One region of the Desulfovibrio sp. ZJ746 genome, then DNA from elsewhere that is predicted to be linked to it. Evidence: riboswitches for the same ligand, from Rfam matches in the RefSeq annotation. Region 1 holds a riboswitch; the other holds the start of a gene.
What was found. A riboswitch is a leader RNA that binds a small molecule or an ion and turns the genes downstream of it on or off. The one in region 1 is predicted to bind cobalamin.
Positions count from the first base shown of each region.

Region 2: linked by a shared signal. The riboswitch ahead of G7Y54_RS09240 (anaerobic ribonucleoside triphosphate reductase) and the one ahead of G7Y54_RS06760 (sirohydrochlorin cobaltochelatase) in region 1 are both predicted to bind cobalamin.

Region 1 is NZ_JAAKEK010000003.1:165,217-168,417, forward strand. It holds gene G7Y54_RS06745 (DUF362 domain-containing protein) at 1-67, shown strand, start outside; gene G7Y54_RS06750 (hypothetical protein) at 117-626, shown strand; gene G7Y54_RS06755 (hypothetical protein) at 676-870, shown strand; gene G7Y54_RS06760 (sirohydrochlorin cobaltochelatase) at 913-1,845, opposite strand; cobalamin riboswitch at 1,889-2,190, opposite strand; gene G7Y54_RS06765 (30S ribosomal protein S1) at 2,301-3,201, shown strand, end outside.
Region 2 is NZ_JAAKEK010000005.1:165,532-168,732, forward strand. It holds gene G7Y54_RS09240 (anaerobic ribonucleoside triphosphate reductase) at 1-1,789, opposite strand, end outside; cobalamin riboswitch at 1,913-2,112, opposite strand; gene fliW (flagellar assembly protein FliW) at 2,306-2,815, opposite strand; gene csrA (carbon storage regulator CsrA) at 2,794-3,030, opposite strand; gene G7Y54_RS09255 (flagellar hook protein) at 3,061-3,201, opposite strand, start outside.

The DNA of each region.
Region 1 (3,201 bases):
ATCCTTCAGGCCCGGACGCCTCGTCAAGAGCCTCTGCCGCCGCGTCTGGGCGGTGTTGCGGGGGTGAAGGGCGCAGCTCCCAACCAACCCCAACGGCAAAACCTTCAGAGAGCACTATGGACGCACAGTTCAGGGAACTTGAAAGGGCGTTGGCAGCGCGGCCGGACCTGACCGTCTGGTGGCGGGATGACGACATCTCCTGCATCCGGCCGTGGCATCCTGTTTTGCTCCTGCGGGGCTGGCGGCGGCTGCGCTTTGTCTGCGAACTGCTTGCAAAAACGAAGATTCCGGCCCTGCTGGCCGTGGAGCCCCGGAACTTTCCGGAGAAGGGGCCCCTCATCTTGAACGTGGTCGGGGTGTCGGGCCTCCCGGTGGCCGTCCACGGGCTGCGCCATGAAAACCGCGCCCGCGTGGGCGGCAAGAGCGAATTCCCGCCGGAATACGCAGGGCCCGACCAGTGCCGGGAAATCCTCGCGGTGTTCCGGCGATTGAGACAGTATTTCGGGGACCGCCTCCTGCCGGTCTTTGTGCCGCCCTTCAACTCCATAGCCTCCCCCTTGCGGGAAATGCTGGAAGAAAGCGGCATCACGATTTCTTCCGGCAACGCGGGGGGGGTGTGTAACTGATTGTAATAATACAGATTATGATTTCATCGACTGGGAACGCAGAAAACTTTTGCCAAGGGAAAAAATCCTGGCCGACCTCGTGGAACTGACGCGCCGGGGCACGGCCTCATTCGGCATCAACAGCCACCACAAGCTGATAGCGCCCGAGGATCGGGACTTTGTGCGCGGCCTTTTGGGGGTGCTGGATGCCCATGCGCGGCGCACGGGCAACACCAGCCTGCCTTTCGGACACAGGGGGGCCTGAGCGGGGAGGCCCCCCAGGGGCCTGAAGCTCGGGGGACGCCGCCTACTCCTTCCTCGGCTCGCGGGTGAGGTCGTCCTTGCTCTCCCTGGCATGCTCCACAAAGCGCTCCGCAATGCCGGGCACTTCGCCGAGGCCCACGAGATTGGCCTCCACCTCGAAGCCCGCGGCCCTGAGCCGCGAAGCCCAGGAATCTTCCTCCTCCCCGGCAAGGTCGTTGCGGGCATGGTCGCCCGCCACCAGCATCAGCGGCTGGAGCCACACGCGGCGCACCTTGTGCGCGCGCAGCTCGGCCAGAAGCTCGTCAAAGCTGCGGCTGCCCTCCACGGTGGCGATGAAGACCAGCGGGTCGCTCGCCTGGAAGGCGGAGCGCGTGCCCTCCAGCACAAGGTCGGCGCGGCCTTTCTCCTGCCCGTGGCCCATGAGCACCAGCGCGTCGCCCGGCTGGCGCCGGCCGGCCAGCGCCCCGAGCACGTCCTTGGCCACATCCTGCGCGTCGGCGCGCGATTCCAGCAGCGGGCGCCCCAGATAGACGGCCTTGAAGCGGCCGGGATGCTTGGCCACATCCAGCAGCACGGCCCGCGCCAGCGCCGCGAATTCCTCCCCGGCCATGACATGCAGCGACTGCACGCGCACGACATCCACGCCGTCGCGCGCAAGCTGGGCAAGGCCGGCGGCGATGCCGCCCACCGGGCGCCCCTCTTTGGCGAGCTTCTTGCGGATGATCTGCGAGGTATAGGCCCAGACCACCGGCGAGTCGGGCCATGCGGCCTTGAAGGCCTTGTCCGTGGCCTTGAAGGCGGCTTCGGCCTCGGGCACGCTGGTGCCGAAGGCCACGAGCAGGATGCCCTCACGCGGGGCCTTGTCAGCGGCGCCGGCCGGCGCGGCGAGGCTCAGGCAGAGGAACAGGGCGCCCACAAGGGCTGCGACGGGCGGAAAGGCAAAAAGGCGGGGCGGGAAGGAACGGGCACAAGACATGGACGGCCTCCAATCGTGCGTTGAAAGGGCGTGAGGGGCGCGCCGGACACTCCGGCGGCCTGGCGGGTTTCGGACTTGAGGGATATGGAGCCTGGGATGCGCCCCGCCATTGCTTCGCCTTCACCGGCAGCCCCCAAGGGGCCGGGCTTTCGCCCGTGTGCCGACTGGCTGTCGCGCCGTCCGGGCCATCCCGCAGAACCTGGCCTCATGACCGGGCCGCAGGAGCTGGCCGGACGGCGAGGAAGCGCCGTGCCCTCTTACCGCAGCGCGACTGTTTCCGATTTGCACGGAATTCCCCGCAATCCCGCGCCCTTACCTCTTCAGGCCAAAAATGTCAACGCCTTTCCGGGCGCCTGACGCGAAATTCCTTGCGCTTTTTCGCGCTTTCGTCTATGGTGCCAGTCCCTCGCGGTGCATGCGGGGAAATCCATCGGTTGTTTGGAGGCAAGGCAATTATGGCAGACAAGGAAACCGGGCACGACGAAATCGATTTCGGCGCCGCCCTCGAGGACTACCTCAACCCCGATTTTGGCGATCTTGAAGAAGGCTCCATCACCAAGGGCGAGATCGTCCGCGTCAACGACGACAATGTGCTCGTGGACGTGGGCTTCAAGTCCGAGGGCCAGATCCCCACGGCCGAGTTCCGCGACGCGGCGGGCAATGTGGGCGTCAAGGTGGGCGACAGGGTGGATGTCTATGTGGTCCGCAAGAACGAGCAGGACGGCACCATCACGCTCTCCTTTGAAAAGGCCAAGCGCATGCAGGTCTTCGACCAGCTCGAGGACGTGCAGGAGAACAACAAGGTCATCAAGGGGCATATCGTGCGCCGCATCAAGGGCGGCTACACGGTGAACATCGGGGGCGTTGAGGCCTTCCTGCCCGGTTCCCACGTCGATTTGCGTCCCGTGCCGGACATGGACGCCCTGGTCAACCAGGAGTTCGAGTTCCGCGTGCTCAAGATCAACCGCCGGCGCAGCAATGTCATCGTCTCGCGCCGCGTGCTCCTCGAGGAGGAGCGCGACGCCAAGCGCGCCGAACTGCTCAAGACCCTCGCCGAGGGCCAGGTGGTCAACGGCAAGGCCAAGAACATCACCGAGTACGGCGTCTTTGTGGACCTCGGCGGCCTCGACGGCCTGCTCCACATCACGGACATGAGCTGGAAGCGCATCCGCCACCCCAAGGAAATGATCACCATGGGCCAGGACCTGACCCTCAAGGTGCTCTCCTTTGACCGCGAGACCAACAAGGTCTCCCTGGGCCTCAAGCAGCTCGTGCCCGACCCGTGGCAGGACATCTCCGCCCGCTTCCCGCAGGGCGCGCGCATCAACGGCAAGGTCACCAACCTTGTGGACTACG
Region 2 (3,201 bases), on a different contig from region 1:
GCTTCGTCTTTTCCGCCTCGGCGTCGGCGCGGCGGCGCATGTGGCCGATGATGCGCAAGCCCAGCTTCTGGGCGGCCTCGCTTTGGCCGTGGTGCTCTCCGATGAGGGCCACCAGGGTCTCGGCGAGGCCGATGAAGCCCACGGTGAGCGTGCCGTGCTTGAGCACCTCGCCAATGCGGTCCTCCATGTCCAGCTTGCCGGAATCTATCCAGATGCCGTTGCCCATGAGGAAGGGATAGTTGCGCACCTTCTTGGCGCTCTGGATCTTGAGGCGGTGCATGAGCTGGCGGAAGACGAGGTCGATGGCGTCGTCGAGGAGGCCGAAAAAGGCATCAACGTCGCCCTTCGCCTCGATGCCGAGGCGCGGCAAATTGATGGTGGTGAAGCTCAGGTTGCCGCGGCCGCAGGTCACCTGCCGGTCGGGGTCGTGCACATTGCCGAGCACGCGCGTGCGGCAGCCCATGTAGGCCACCTCGCTGTTGTAGTCGCCGGGGCGGTAGTAGTGGAGGTTGAAGGGCGCGTCGAGAAAGCTGAAATTGGGGAAGAGCCGCTTGGCCGAGGTCTCCATGGCGAGCTGGAAGAGGTCGTGGTTGGGGTCGCCGGGATTATAGTTGACGCCCTCCTTCACCTTGAAGATCTGCACCGGGAAGATGGAGGTCTCGCCGTTGCCGAGGCCGGCCTGCGTGGCGAGCAGCAGGTTCTTCATGACCATGCGGCCCTCGGGCGACGTGTCCGTGCCGTAGTTGATGGAGCTGAAGGGCACCTGCGCGCCCGCGCGGGAATTCATGGTGTTGAGGTTGTGGATGAGCGCCTCCATGGACTGGTAGACGCGCGTCTCCGTCCGCGTGAGCGCTTCCTCCACGGCATAGGCGTGGGCGCGGGCCACGAGCTCCCGCTGCCCGGGCGCGGCAGCCGCCACAAGGGCCTCGCCCAGGGCCCCGGCCTCGCCCATGCGCGGGCCGCGCCCGGCGAGGAGGCGGTCGGCCAGGGCCCTGGCCGCCCCCGCATCCATGCCGCCGGCGAGGCGCAGGCAGGCCTCGAGGCCGCGGCGGTATTCCTTGCGCCAGGTCTTGGCCACGCCCTCGGCCATGGCCCAGTCAAAATTGGGCACGCTCTGGCCGCCGTGCATCTCGTTCTGGTTGGCCTGGATGGCGATGCAGGCGAGCGCGGCGTAGCTCTCGATGGAATTGGGCTCGCGCAAAAAGCCGTGGCCCGTGGAAAAGCCGTTGCGGAACAGCGGGATCAAGTCGATCTGGCAGCACGTCTCCGTGAGCATGTAGAAATCTTTGTCGTGGATGTGGATATCGCCGTTGATGTGCGCCGCCGAGGCGTCCTTGGGCAGGATATAGCTGTCCACGAAATACTTGGAGCCTTCGGAGCCATACTTGAGCATGGTGCCCATGGCGGTGTCGCCGTCGATATTGGCGTTTTCGCGCTTGATGTCCTCGGCCACGGCCGGGGAATAGGTCAGGCGCTGGTAGATCTCCATGAGGGCCGATTCCGCGTTGCGGATTTTGGCGTGCTCCGCCCGGTAGAGGATATAGGCCTTGGCCGTGCGGGCATAGTCGAAGCGGATGAGGCTTTCCTCCACCACGTCCTGAATTTCTTCCACATGGCGCAGGTTGCGCTCGTCGAGGGTGCGGCAGACCTTTTCCGTGACGAAGAGCAGATCCGTCGGGGACATGTCCTCCCCCTCCACGGCCTGGTTGGCCCTGGTGATGGCGCTCAGGATCTTCTTCGAGTCAAAGGGCACGGCTGTGCCGTCCCGTTTGATGATTGTCGCGGGCATGGTCTACTCCCAAACAGGGGGGCTTTTTACCAAGCAGTGCCGTGCTTTTGCCGCGAGCGCGGCGCAGGGCGTGAGAACCGCGGCAAAAGCCCGTTGCGGCGGCCCTTTTCATATGCGCCCCTCGGGCGCACGTCACGCGAAAGCAGGTCTTCCGGCTTGCCGCCCGTGTTTCCGCCTTCCCGGGCCTTTGGCCCAGTGGCACAGTGGAAAACGGGGCGCGGCCGCTCTTTGCGGCGCGCGCGATGGCTGACGGCGGCGGGTCCGCTCCCGATTTTAACGGGATTCCCTATTAAGCCCGTGGCGCTCTCGCGTGTCTAGAACTATTCAAAACTTTTCGGCGCGTCAATGCAGGGGCGAAAAAAAGGTCTCCTAGTGTCAAAGCAACTTACTGACATCATTATTGAATTTTCTTGGCTTTCCGCCTTCCCCTTCCTCAGGAGCCTCCCCAAAACGCCAAGGCCCCCGCAGCGTGTGCCGCGGGGGCCTGCATATCGCGGGGTCGTCCCCCAAGGGGTCCTATTCTCCGGCGGGGCGCTCTTTTGCGCCGTCGTCCGGCGCCAAGGCGGCCGCGTCCTGTGGCTGGGGCTCCAGCGAATGCATGTTGACCTGCGATGGCCCGTCAAAGCCCTGCGGCACCTGGATGCCGATGCGCGCCGGGTGGTTGATTACAATGGGCCCCGTGAGGTTGAGGGCGGCCTTTTCCGGCTCGCCCGGGGGGATGGACACCGTGACGAGGATGGCCGCGTCCTCGGTGTTCTGGATCTCGAGCAGGGCCTGCTCCGCGTCGCCGAGCATCACCGGGTAGGATGACAAAAAGCTGTACGGGTCGGCCACGAGCAGTCCCACCTGCGGGTTGGTCACGCTCTGGAGGATGAGCAGGGGCGCGTCGGGCCTCAACTGGAGGAGGATGAAGTCGTGCTCCTCCTCAAAACCGGCCAGCCCGCGGGGAAAACGAATGATCTTGTCGGGATCGATGACGCGCCGCCCGAGGCGGGTTTCGATCTCTAGCTCTTTTTCGCTTGCCATAGTTCAGCAGCCACCATCAAATCTTCGTTCTTGGTCGCCAGGGCGCGGCGATTTTCCTCAATGACCCGTTTATAGACCTCTTCGCGGTACACCGTGGTATCGCTGGGCACGTCCAGGCCGAGCTTGACCTGCCGCCCCTGGATACCGAGCACGGTGATGCGGATGTTTTCGCCCAAATACAGGCTTTCGCCGGGGCGTCGCGTCAGAATGAGCATGGCATGGCGTCCGATGCGCCAGGGGCGCGCTTACACATAGTTGGCGAGGCTCAGCTTCATGATCATGGACGAGGATTGCAGGACCGTCTGGTACGTGAGCTGCTGGCGCGTCAGCTTGGTCAGCAGTTCCGTCAGGTCGATATCCTCAGTGTAGCTCAAACGCTCCTGCTG